4 regions of the Paenibacillus taichungensis genome follow, and region 1 is predicted to be linked to each of the others. Evidence: riboswitches for the same ligand, from Rfam matches in the RefSeq annotation. Region 1 holds a riboswitch; each other region holds the start of a gene.
What was found. A riboswitch is a leader RNA that binds a small molecule or an ion and turns the genes downstream of it on or off. The one in region 1 is predicted to bind cyclic di-AMP.
Positions count from the first base shown of each region.

Region 2: it holds a riboswitch for cyclic di-AMP, as region 1 does, so the genes downstream of both, ACR1R9_RS26780 (C40 family peptidase) here and ACR1R9_RS16870 (C40 family peptidase) in region 1, are expected to answer to the same signal.
Region 3: it holds a riboswitch for cyclic di-AMP, as region 1 does, so the genes downstream of both, ACR1R9_RS20260 (hypothetical protein) here and ACR1R9_RS16870 (C40 family peptidase) in region 1, are expected to answer to the same signal.
Region 4: it holds a riboswitch for cyclic di-AMP, as region 1 does, so the genes downstream of both, ACR1R9_RS27170 (3D domain-containing protein) here and ACR1R9_RS16870 (C40 family peptidase) in region 1, are expected to answer to the same signal.

Region 1 is NZ_CP194720.1:3,813,070-3,816,278, reverse strand. It holds gene ACR1R9_RS16890 (xanthine phosphoribosyltransferase) at 1-25, shown strand, start outside; gene ACR1R9_RS16885 (hypothetical protein) at 124-453, shown strand; gene ACR1R9_RS16880 (hypothetical protein) at 576-794, shown strand; gene ACR1R9_RS16875 (carboxymuconolactone decarboxylase family protein) at 912-1,241, shown strand; gene ACR1R9_RS16870 (C40 family peptidase) at 1,357-1,821, opposite strand; cyclic di-AMP (ydaO/yuaA leader) riboswitch at 1,827-1,958, opposite strand; tRNA gene ACR1R9_RS16865 (tRNA-Leu) at 2,382-2,465, shown strand; gene ACR1R9_RS16860 (X2-like carbohydrate binding domain-containing protein) at 2,797-3,209, shown strand, end outside.
Region 2 is NZ_CP194720.1:5,923,516-5,926,724, reverse strand. It holds gene ACR1R9_RS26785 (GNAT family N-acetyltransferase) at 117-611, opposite strand; gene ACR1R9_RS26780 (C40 family peptidase) at 1,009-1,479, opposite strand; cyclic di-AMP (ydaO/yuaA leader) riboswitch at 1,483-1,620, opposite strand; gene ACR1R9_RS26775 (hypothetical protein) at 1,873-2,715, opposite strand; gene ACR1R9_RS26770 (M1 family metallopeptidase) at 2,726-3,209, opposite strand, start outside.
Region 3 is NZ_CP194720.1:4,481,650-4,484,858, reverse strand. It holds tRNA gene ACR1R9_RS20270 (tRNA-Leu) at 74-156, shown strand; gene ACR1R9_RS20265 (glutathione peroxidase) at 305-781, opposite strand; cyclic di-AMP (ydaO/yuaA leader) riboswitch at 1,149-1,324, shown strand; gene ACR1R9_RS20260 (hypothetical protein) at 1,442-1,840, shown strand; gene ACR1R9_RS20255 (HAD family hydrolase) at 2,003-2,695, shown strand; gene ACR1R9_RS20250 (Nramp family divalent metal transporter) at 2,841-3,209, opposite strand, start outside.
Region 4 is NZ_CP194720.1:6,004,513-6,007,721, reverse strand. It holds gene ACR1R9_RS27175 (TatD family hydrolase) at 8-778, shown strand; cyclic di-AMP (ydaO/yuaA leader) riboswitch at 1,020-1,273, shown strand; gene ACR1R9_RS27170 (3D domain-containing protein) at 1,548-2,732, shown strand; gene rnmV (ribonuclease M5) at 2,888-3,209, shown strand, end outside.

The sequences.
Region 1 (3,209 bases):
ACAATTCGACGATAACGAATTGTGACTTTTTAAAGGAAAAAGTGCCTATTTTTATAACAATGCCTTTGCATGACCGCTGATTTCATTTATAATGGGGTTATGTTAGGGAGAGGAGGCAACACCATGGGTAACCAACCGGCAACAGAACAATTTTTTATTGATAAGCTGGCGGAATCGAAAGTACATTTTGAGCGTGCCCTGGATTGTAAACATACGGAATTCGATGACCTTTATCCCTATATGATTGAACATCCTCAATTTTTCTGGTACAAACGCTACGTTGCTTGGTCAGAATTGCTGACGATTGTAGGCTTGTGCGAAGAGTTGTCCTTCTCTTGGAAAGAACAATTTACACCGCATCAAGTGGAGTACCTTGAAGAACGTGTGATGTCCGCCAAAGTGCTTGATTTTTGGTTTGAGAAGAACGACAGCAAAGAGCACGCGCAGCGGTAACTTTCAGTCGGGACATATTTCGAATGACATGACAGTCCAATACAGTCACGTGAGACCTAAATGACTTTTCATTTAGGTCTCTTTTTGTAAATAATTTTTTTGGGAAAGTAGGCGCCATAAATATGATCAGTGATGCAGAATTGGATGCACTGCGTTTATCGGGTGAAAAAGTAAGGGTAGTACGGGATGAGATTCAGTCCAATGATGTGACAGGCATTGTAGTGGCCTGGGACGGGGAGCAGGTGCTCATTCGCCGTCAGAATCGTCGTGTGGTTAAGCTTGATCGGAATTATCAGTATCAGTTGTTCAGCGAACCACGTAAGAGCCCGCTCGAAGAATAGGACATGCGTTTTTAGGTTCATTTACCATGGATGTTTTGGCATAATTGCACCTCTCGGGAGAGAAGATAGGTACAGTGAGAGCTTGTAACATATCAGCCGAGAGGATGTGCGGTAACCATGACACTGATGAATGATAAGGTTCATGCCTATAAAGATCAGATTGGTGAATTAAGCGACGTGCTGCCAGCTGTGGTGAAGTCTTATCATGAGTTCACTGGAGAGTGCTTTCAGGCAGGGGCGATTGATGCCAAGACCAAACAGCTGATTGCGCTGGGCATTGGACTGTTTGCAAACAATGAGGTATGTACGTTTTACCATGTGGAAGAAGCGCGTGCCAAAGGAGCAACCGATCAGGAGATTATGGAGACGGTTGCTGTGGCTGGAGCAGTTGGCGGAGGCCATGCGTTGTCTCAGGGTGCAATGAGAGTACAGAAGGCTTTACATTAAAAGCTTTGGTTAAGACGGATGATGACCTTGTGTACCTCTAGAAAATCAATATTAATGTAGACAAAGATAGACAAAGAAAAGGCTCCGGTTATAACCGAAGCCTTTTCGTGTTAACTTATATTTTGCCCAGCATTTTGTTATACATAAACTGTCCTGTTACCCGGCGTGCTGTTACGTAACGATCGTTGAAGTAAGGATTAGATAATTGAGTGATGCTGACACCCTTGCTGCTTGAAGCATGAGCGAACTGTCCGCCCCCGATATATACACCTGTATGTGAAATGCCACTGCCCATCGTATTAAAGAATACCAGGTCACCCGTACGCAGATTAGCTTTGGATACCGGCGTTCCGGCCTTAGCTTGTTGCTGGGAAGTGCGTGGTAATTCAATGCTATATTTGTTGAAAATATATCTCATAAATCCAGAGCAATCAAACCCGGCGAGTGTAGTACCACCCCATTTGTAAGGTATGCCTGTCATGTTGTTAACGACGGTGTTAATACTGCTTGCCTCTGTGCTTGCTGCACCAGATGTAAATAATACTGCTGCTCCAAAAATGGAGATGATAAGCTTTTTCAAAATTTTTGTTCTCCCTTCGATGCCTACGGAGTTAGCTAAGGGTTCGGTAGAAGGTTCCCTATATTTCCTATGTATAAGAATAATTCACCCAAAATGGTTCCCCCGTTTTCAAACATGAAACTCGGCAAATGAATAATTAAGTTTTTGTAACCTTTTGAAACTATATTGCATAAATGCGAAAATGTCAAACCGTTCTTGAACACTTCTTATCATCTCAATGTTAACGGAATTATCGCTATTTATGTAGAAATAACTCGAAGGTTGAGTTTTGATAGATGACAAAAAAGTAACTACTGTTTCAAATGCAGGATTCCAGCTTCCTAAACATTAAAGAGGAGGTGGGTATGCCTGGTACGGAACTGGCCTTCCAACATATAATTCATTTAGACAGTTTTTTATCATCAATTGTATTGGCCTTAGTTTTTTGTTTTGCATGAAATGATGGATGAGTACAGCTTTACAAATTAAATAAGGAATTATTTTTTTGTTGACACTAATTACCTGCACATGATATATTACTTCTTGTCGCCGCGATGTAATTTCTCGGAGATACAACATACGCGGTCGTGGCGGAATTGGCAGACGCGCACGGTTCAGGTCCGTGTGGGCTAACCCCCGTGGAGGTTCGAGTCCTCTCGACCGCATCATATGTAATACAAAAAAAGGTTCCTAGAATGGCATTACTGCCACTCTAGGAACCTTTTTTCTTTGTTTACGGATTAGAGTGATGGCTCATCCTGGTTGTCTTCAACCCATTCCCTTAATTTGAGCAAAGATGAAGTTTTTATTTGTTTATTTATCCATTAATGGAAATATGTTTGTTCTGCGACGGTTTGCCCCTATATTTCAGGTGAATTGTACGTAAAATACCGAATTGTACCTATCCTGGAAATCCACTATACACTATTCTCTTCTCGTATGGAAGCGCTATCAACAGGAATTTGATTGACCAAATTCAGAGGGGGTAGGGATAATTTGAAACGAATCGGAAAAAGGATGGCAATGTGTTTCATGGTGTTCATGATTGCGGCAGTTCAGTTCGGAATTATGGGAACGACAGGTAATGTGGCACAAGCAGCAGATAAGAGTCTGGCCCAAAAGCCGTATATGGGGTGGAGTAGTTACAGCATGCAAGTATATGACGGGGCGGGTAACTGGACATCTGCCGAGAGTATTAAGAAGCAATCGGATGCCATGCGCGAGAAGCTGCAAGCCCATGGATATGAATACATTAATATTGATGCTGGCTGGAACGGTGACGAAGATGAATACGGCCGTCCTATTCCGAGTACTGTTCTTTATCCAAATGGATTTCAGGAGGTCATCGATTATGTCCATAATAATGGACAGAAGATCGGAATCTATCTGATTCCGGGATTATCCATTAC
Region 2 (3,209 bases), 2.1 Mb from region 1:
ACTTGAAACTATCCATATCATTATAACGGAACCTGTAGTGACATCATAGCATTTTGTGGTAATTTTTTGAACTAATCACATAACCGGGGACTTTCTAGGGTGATTTTAAGCTCTTTTTATCCGCGTGGACCTTCATAGACCATACAGTAGAAGGGCTTCAAACCGCTTGGTGTCTGTCGTTCGTATGTATCCTGCGTAACAAATCCGGCTTTGAGATAGACGCGAATGGCCCGGTCATTCCAGGTCAGAACTTCCAGATCGATTTCGTTTGCAGGGTTCCGGCGAATGGCTTCCTGCACAATGGCGGAGACAAAAGCCGTTCCTTGACCATGACCACATCGTTCCGGATGCATGCCAAGCCCAATGCGGGTGACACCTTCAAGTGGGAAGTATTGAGCGAAGCCGCAAATTTGTTGATTCTCTCCCAGCACCACCACATATTGTTCCTTCCGTAGCTGGGGATCGCCGAATTCTACTTCGAGTGCTTTCATCTGCTCCCAGGGTAGCCAGCTATAAATATTATAAGGCGGGTCATACTGCCAATCGCAGATGAGCTCCGCATGTTCTTCTTGCATGGGCACAACGTGAAACGTCACAGGGGCTTCATCCATACAACTGCACGCTCCTCTCATTGTGAACAAGCTATAATGATTCTGATTTGTCCATATACATATGTCATTCCATATCTAAGCTTGTTTCCACTCTACAAAAGAGGCGTTCATTTGGCAAGTCCTCGTTTTTGAAAAAAAAGTGAAACAAAAGTTCCGGTAATTTCGTTTATATTATAGTGGGATGGGTAAAAACATTATAAGAGCACGGACAAAGCAACGAAAATTAGCTTTTTAAAAAAAAGTTAAAGTTAGGTTTGATAGCTGTCCCGAATACGTTAAAGGAAACGAAGCACAAAAAAACCGCCGGATACATTCCTGCGGAGAATGTACCAGACGGTTCTATTATGCTTCGTTACAGTAGTTTTATTGTTACAGCATGACGTTGCTCAGCTTGTCCCTAGTCGATGGCCAATGTCTCATATGCGTCCGTGCTCATAATGCGTTTAGCGCCAACATAGCGGTTAGCCCAGTAGCTTTCGCTTAATGCACTGATTGTAACTCCTTTGGAAGAAGAGGAGTGTGCAAACTTTCCATCCCCTACAAAGATCCCTACGTGTGAGACCCCTTTGCCCGTTGTATTGAAGAATACCAGATCACCTGGTCTCATTTCCATACGGGATACTGAATCACCCATGTCGAATTGCGAGCTCGATTGGCGAGCCAGATCAATACCCAGCTTGTCGAATACATAACTTGTGAACCCAGAGCAGTCAAAGCCGTTAAGCGTTGTTCCTCCGCTTTTGTATGTAGTTCCCATTGCTGAATCAATGACTTGGTCCATTTTTGAATCTGCGAATGCGCTGCCTGCTCCAAGCGATAATGCGAATGTGATGCTGAGTACAGCTGCGGTTAATTTCTTCTTAAACAAGAGATATACCCCTTCCAATGCCTGCGAGGTTAGCTTAAGGATTCGGTTGAAGGTCCCCTATGATCCCTCTGTTGCAAGATCAATTCACCCATAACTGGTTCCCCCGCTTCCCAGGTGCTAGGAATTTGGCTATGCTAGTTATGCACCTGCGAAATCAAGAAATGACGATTAAATTTTAAGTAGTTACAAATATGAAGGTAAAGATTACAAAGTTGTTACTAAAAACTCACTGCGATTATTGTAACAGAGGTATATCACTTTGGCAACGTTTAACAGCAAAATTAGCAAAAAAAACCTCGACCTTTGACGGGGAAAGGTCGAGGTTTGCTTGTTTAAAGGTGTTTGATGAAAACAACTTTACATATAGATGGTAACCATTTTTAACTGTGCACGTTAATCCTTGACCGAGTTGGACTGCCATAACCGGAAATGGGCGCATATCTTCCATAAGCTCAGCAAGCACCGGGCAAGTGGATACGTCTGTTGTAGTATAAGACCAGTTAAGCCCGTTAGTAACCATGAAGCTGAAGTGAAGGCGCCAAAGACCAGGAGATGAAGGCCACCCAGCAGTACGGCAATGCCAATTAGAGTGATGACCTGGCGTAGTGCAATCCATAGAGCTTGAAACGTACCACGTGCTCCGCCTTCCCCATCAGGAGCCGAGATACCAAACTGCATGTACAGCAGGACATGATGGATAACCCACCCGTATACAATCCAACCAGCAACATAGGGAATACCAGGCAGGAGCAGATGGAGGGAATGAAAACCTTCCATAAGGATGGAATAAAGTTTTGGTGCGATCCAATAAGCCGGTAGCAGCAGCAATAGGGTGCGAATAGTGTGGAGCAGAAGCATTGGTTTCCACAAATTTTTGATGCCGCGAATGAATGGAATGCGCTCTTCCGAATGATTATAATGCTGGAGCGAGTAGAGCAGCCCTGCCTGAATGAGAGGGCTAATTAGCATCCGTAGCAGCAGCATAGCCCCTAAAATCCATAAATAGCGATGGACCTCTGGATTAATTGTCAGGCCGAGTTGGCTCTCCATTTTGAATAAAATTGTACTGAGTTCCCCTGCATCAGGGTCGGGATAACGCAGGAGTAGCGGAACCACAGCTGATTGAACCATTCGATAAAGAAAGTATCCCCATACTAATTGATAGAGAAATAAGAGTGCTGCAATGAACATATGCTGACGGACGAGAAACCAGCCTTCACGTATTTTCGCTTTCACTGTATCCACCTCACCATGACAGACTTCCGAATATGGCTTCTATAAGTTTGGTTGCACTCATGCTCCAGCGGGATTTGGTTGGCTCATCCAGTCCGGCTTTCAGAAAATTGTTCATATGATGGTTCTCCAGCACAATCGTGTACAGCGGATCAGTCATGGCCCAGGAAACAGGGGAAGTATAGGTCAGTTTGTAGGTAATGCGCTCCTCGCTGCCATCCCATTCTTTCATCATGGTTTTCCCATCTTCGAACATAATTCGAACAGGCACCTTCTTATATTCACTGCCTTTTTTCTGGACTGTAATGGATGACTCGTACAACGTTTGACCGTCTTTCAGGATAGGATTGATTGTGATCTTCTCCACTGCAAAGTCAGCCATGCCGTCACCGTATACATATTGATTAAAATAATCGGTCCAGGAGGAACGGGTTACTTGCTCCACGACCTTTTGAAAATCAGACGAAGTAGGGTGTTTGAAACGGTATTTCTTTACA
Region 3 (3,209 bases), 670 kb from region 1:
ATATTTATAAAAATGCTTTACTTTTAAACATGAACCGGGTATAATCAATTCTGTTGCCGATTATTTACGACATGCGGTCGTGGTGGAATGGCAGACACGCTATCTTGAGGGGGTAGTGGGTGTATACCCGTGGAGGTTCGAGTCCTCTCGACCGCATCATAAGAACGATTAGGAAGAAGCTTCCCATATGGGGAGCTTCTTTTTTATGTTTTTTTACAGTAATGATGAGTCCAGACAAAAAAAGGTCACCCGTTCCCCTGAATGCATGTCATTCTGTCTGCCGGGGGCGGATGGCCTTCAATTGTTATTTAAGCAATTCTTTGATGTCTGCTTCAATTTTATCGGGTGTTGTTTTGGGAGCATACCGTTTCAGAACACGTCCGTTCCGATCCACAAGGAATTTGGTGAAGTTCCATTTGATGGCTTTGGAGCCGAGTACACCCGGTGCTTCTTTGGTAAGATGCTGGAATAGAGGGTGAGCGCTTGAACCATTCACATCGATTTTCTCGAACATCGGGAAGCTGACACCATAGTTCATCTGACAGAACTCGGCAATATCATCAGAAGAGCCTTTTTCCTGTGCAAACTGGTTGCTTGGAAAACCAAGAACTTCAAACGGGGAGTCTTTAAACTTATCCTGAAGTTCTTGCAGACCTTTGAATTGAGGTGTGAGTCCGCATTGGCTTGCTGTATTCACGATAAGCAGTACTTTGTCACGATAGTTGGACATTTCAACTTCCTGACCGCGAAGGGTGTTTACTTTGTAGTCGTAGACTGACATGAAAATCGCCTCCATTTCATATTCTTCTTCCTTCTATTATATTGATTGCAATTAAATATTGCAAAATTAATATTGCTTTTTTAACTCAATTTGAGGCTGTCGTGTATGATCTGTGACTGATTTAACACCTAATTATCGCTAAAGAGAGAATTAGAGAGCTTTGATGAGATGGGTAGAGAATGGATGCGTTGTAAGCGCTATTATTGATGGGAAATGGCAAAAATCCGTCGATTCGGTGATCTGCGCAGACTTTACACCAATATGGCACGGGTGTATGATTCATATCGTAATTCCAATTTAAATTAAATTTTACATGAAAAACGAAACAAACGATAATATCGCTCTGATTATTGATTATAAAAGAACGATGTTTTAATCGCTGAGTTTCCATTCATTCATGGGTGGGAAACGGGGGAACCAACAGGATGAACTGTCCAGGACAGTAGGCATCCATGGGGTGAATTTTCCGGTGACAGCCGGAAATAGGGCGACTCTCGCGCCCGAATCCGTCAGCTAACCTCGTAAGCGTTAAAGGGAGAGGCAACAAGCCGTACGCTGGTTCATAGTGTCTTTTTGCTATGGATTATTGAAGAAGCGTCCGGGAGGCCTTGGTCCCCCACGCTTCTTTTTTGTTGTCTTTTCACGCCAAGGGAGGAACGAATGATGGATAAAGAGATGATCTTAGTGACTGCTCCAAATGAAGCAGGACGTAAATTTATCAAATTGCTGATGTACAAAAAAATGCCGTTTGCCGTTCTGACCAATAGTGCAGGGGAAGAGCGCAGGCTCCGGAGAATCGGTGTGGAGCATGTCATTCGCATGAACACGGCTGCAGCTCAGAAATGGTTTTTGCCGCAAGGTAGTGTCGGCAATGTTTTTATTTTTGAAAATAGCCTAAACCTGACCTGTCGATATTTGCAGATCTGCCGCTCCTGGACATCCAAGTCCTTGTGTGTCATTACGGAACAAAGCCACCCCAAAGGGATCTATCGGGGAATGGGAGCAGACCGTATTGTATATTCCTTGAATGGGGAAGTTGGGTTTCTGTTGAATGGCTAGTGGCTAGTACTATTCCTGTGATTGATCCAGTGTCAGCTGCCTGTTATAATTGAAATCATAAATAAACGGAAACTTGAGGAGACTCATGCATGTTGGTGGGTCTTCTTTTTTATGGTTTGGGAAATAGGGATAATTTCCTGTGGCTAACGAGGAGGAATAGGCGTGCCGGATGTACGTGGAATACAATGGTTGTTCTTTGATGTGGGGGATACGCTCGTGGACGAATGGGAGCCGGTAGATGATATTATCGGTCAGTTCGTTCGTGAAGCTTGTGCGCTTGGTTATCAGGTGGAGATGCAGACGGTGCGAGAACTATTTGCCGCCTCCTACCGAAATTACGAGCAATGGCCGATGAAATTGGCTATTCGTACCCTTATCAGCGACGAGGGGCACCGGGAACAGATACAGGAGAAGCTAAAGTTCCGCAAAGAGCTTGAGCGGCCCTTCGCGTCAGCCGACGCTGTTCTCCAGACGTTATCGCAACACTATAAGATTGGTATCATTGCCAATCAGAGCCCGGGGACGGAAAATCGGCTGGATAGCTACGGTTTGCGCAAGTATGTGGATGTGCTGGCCTGTTCGGCTGAAGAAGGAGTGTCCAAGCCTGATCCTGAATTGTATGCTGTAGCGTTGAAACAGGCGGGATGTAAACCCGAGGAAGCGGTCATGATCGGCGACAGGATTGATAATGATATTATTCCAGCTAAGAAGCTAGGTATGCATACGATCAGGATTTTGCAGGGTTATGGCAGGTTCCAGCCGGAGCTTGCGGATGCAGAGCGTCCAGACTGGACTGTTGAATCACTGGAGGAACTTCTTCCATTGCTAATGGTAACTCAAAGTTCAGACAACTAAATAAGAGCAAGCAGTATTTAAGATCTAATTGGTATGAACTAGATGGCTGCTCAAACATATAAAAGGCTGATCGTCTCAAGGGATACATGACTTGAGTTGATCAGCCTTTTTGAGTTAGACAAAATATTGCGTAGTTCCGTTTAACTTAGAATAACAGAATGGTTTGGATAATCAGATACACATTCAGGACAACGATAACTCCGGCAATAATCCAGGAGATGATTTTGAGCCACAGCTTGTTGGCAAAGGCCCCCATGCTTTTTTTGTCACTCGTAAACATCACCAGTGGAATGACGGCAAAGGGTAGCTGTAGCGACAGCACAACCTGGCTCAGAATCAGCAGTTCCTCTGTTCCGTGCTCTCCGGCAATGGCTGTTACGATGACGGCCGGAATGATTGCGATTAGACGTGTAACCAGTCGACGAAGCCATGCTGGGATACGAATGTTCAGAAAGCCTTCCATTACAATCTGTCCGGACAACGTGCCGGTGAGTGTTGAGTTCTGGCCGGAAGC
Region 4 (3,209 bases), 2.2 Mb from region 1:
ATACAGCATGATGTTGTTCGACACACACACACACCTGGATGCACCACAATTCGACGAGGACCGCGAGGAAATGATTCAGCGTGCCGTGGATGCAGGCGTTGGTCGCATGATTAACGTGGGCTTTAATCGGGAGACCATTCCGTCCACGATGAAGCTGGCTGAAACCTATGATTTTATCTATGCTGCGGTAGGTTGGCACCCAGTGGATGCAATCATGATGCAGGAGGGTGATCTGGAATGGATTGCATCTTTATGCAAGCATGAAAAAGTGGTAGCCATTGGTGAAATTGGTCTAGATTATTACTGGGACACTTCACCGAAAGAGGTTCAACATCGCGTATTACGACAACAGATTGGTCTTGCCCGTGAGTTAAATATGCCAATTGTCATTCACAACCGGGATGCGCATGAGGATATTGTAAAGATTCTGCGTGAAGAGAAGGCCGGGGAAGTAGGCGGTGTTATGCATTCCTTCTCTGGCAGCTGGGAAACAGCGAAGATGTGCCTGGATTTGGGCTTTCATCTTTCCTTCGGAGGGCCAATCACGTTCAAAAATGCGAAGCAGCCCAAAGAGGTTCTTGAGAAGGTTCCTATGGACCGATTTTTCATCGAAACGGACGCCCCTTATTTGACACCGCACCCTTATCGTGGAAAACGAAATGAGACAGCGCATGTACGTCTGGTTGCAGAAGCAGCTGCGGAAATTAAAGGCATTTCGGTAGAGGAAATTGCAGCAATAACGACCAAAAATGCCATGGAACGATTTGGGATTCGTTAAAATATCGAGCAAAACAGGTGAAAAAGTGAGTTAGGCGGAGTTAATTTGCTTTTTGATCCAAATAAATCAAGAATATTACAATATTTTAACCAAATATTTAGAAAAACGTACTTGAACAACGCTTTACAACATGCATAGAAACAGGATATCATCTTTTCAGTGAATTGTTGTGCGGAAAATTGGACAGATGTTCGGGGGATGAACAAAGGGACACTTTCCGATGAAACAACATTACTTTCATGAATCAGTCTCGCTGAGTCTCCGTTAACGGAGAGCGGGGGAACCAATAGGGCTTAAACATCGGTGTTTGCAGCCGATGCGCAACATGCGCTGACCCAAAAGCAGCGTATGAATCTGCGAAGCCGTATTTGATTTCTTCTTTGGGTCTCGGGGTGAATTCAAGGGCGTCCGCCATGAGCGGATGACCGGAGATAGGGCGGCTCTCTTTCGCCCGAACCCGACAGCTAACCTCGCAAGCGGAAAAAGAGAGGCAACCTCGTGCATGAATTTCCGATATTCAGAATCATTCGGAAGCCACGAAAGAGTTCCTCTTAAACTCTTTCTTTGGCTTTTTTTGTTTTTGAATAAAAGAAATACTGTCATCATACGGTAAGTATTCAGGAAGATGACATCATGTTGCGAAGATTGATTCATGGTGCAGAACCGGATTATGTTGGTCCGATCTGTGTTCTGTAGAAAATTTGGTATAGTCGCGTCAAAGACATCATGCATTACTTTAGACGGCGAGGCTATGAAGGAGGACGGAGAAGTGGGCACATTCCAACCAGAAGAGACCCATGAGTCACGATCATCCAGTAAGTCTTTCGCGTTGCGGTGGAAGCATGAGAACATGCGTCAAATGGCATTGATCGCGATTTTCTCAATTGCGCTTACAATCATGATCTTGTTAGTCGTTTACGGTCAGGCCGGGAAACAAATTTCACTGGTTATTGATGGCAAGGCTCAAGCGGTAGAGACTCGTACAGGAATGCTTCAGGAAATGCTGGAGGAGCAGTCAATCACAGTCAGCCCTCACGATCAGGTATCCATGCCCTTGAATGGGGCGATTACAGATGGAGACCGCATCGTTATTGAGCGGGCCGTTCCAGTTAAGATTACGGCAGACGGAGACACCAAGACTCTGTATACAACCGATTCATCGGTAAAAGATGCGATTAAAAAATCAGGTATTCAGATTGCAAGTGAAGACAAAGTGTATCCGGCGCTTGGAACCACTATCGAAGCGGATATGAAAATTCGTGTAGTGCGGGTAACAAAGCGTACGGTGGAAGTGGAACAGCCGATTGCTTATAAAGTGATCAAAACGGCTGACCCTAGCTTGTACAAAGGCGACAATCGTGTCATTGTGAGCGGTAAAGAAGGCACGCTTGTACAGCATATTGAAAAGGTGTTCCAGGATGGAGAATTGGTCTCCAAAAAAATGGTGGGTAAATCGGTTGCAACGAATCGCGTTGATAAAGTGATCGCCGTTGGTACCAAAGCCAAACCTGTTGTGAAAGAGCCAGTGATTCAGACGGTATCAGCGCAGACTTCCACGACAAAAACAGCAACAACCACGAACTCGAAGAAAACCGCTGCCTCGGGCAGCAAAGTAATTACCGTCTCAGGAAGTTCTTTTAAATATTCTAAAGTGTTAAAAAATGTATCCATGACGGCTTACTCTTCTGAAGAGCCCGGTATCGGCACAAAAACAGCATCAGGTACTCGGGTAACCGAGGGACGTACCATTGCAGTTGATCCCAAAGTCATTCCAATTGGCTGGTGGGTGTATATCGAGGGCCTTGGCTTCCGTCGTGCGGAAGACACAGGTGGTGCCATTAAAGGCAACAAAATTGATGTGTATTATGATAGTGTGAAGCATGCCCTGAACTTCGGACGGAAGAAAGGCAAGACGGTATATGTGATTGGTCCGGTGAAGCCGGAAGCGAACTAAAATCGTTTTACTTTGAAATGGGAATGCTATAAAATATAAGCATGAATGATTCATGCGGAATATGCGGCGGAGGGGTCTGAATTCAGTCTCCCCCGCCGTTTGGCAGAGAAGAGGATATTCCTCTTCTTTTTGCGTTAGAAAGGAAGAAATGGAACATGATAAAAGAAGTGATCGTGGTAGAAGGTCGTGATGACACCGTAGCCATTCGACGTGCGGTTCAGGCAGATACGATCGAGACTGGTGGATCTGCCATCAACCAGCGCATTCTAAAGCGTATTGCACTTGCTCAAGAGAGACGTGGTGTCATTGTACTGACAGATCCGGATCATGCTGGTGAACGTATTCGTAAAATCATCGCCAATAAGGTACCTGGTTGCAAGCATGCTTTCATTCCGGAGGCAGATGCTACGCGCAAGGGCGATATCGGAGTGGAGAACGCCTCACCGGAGGCGATTCGTCATGCACTGGCTCGTATAC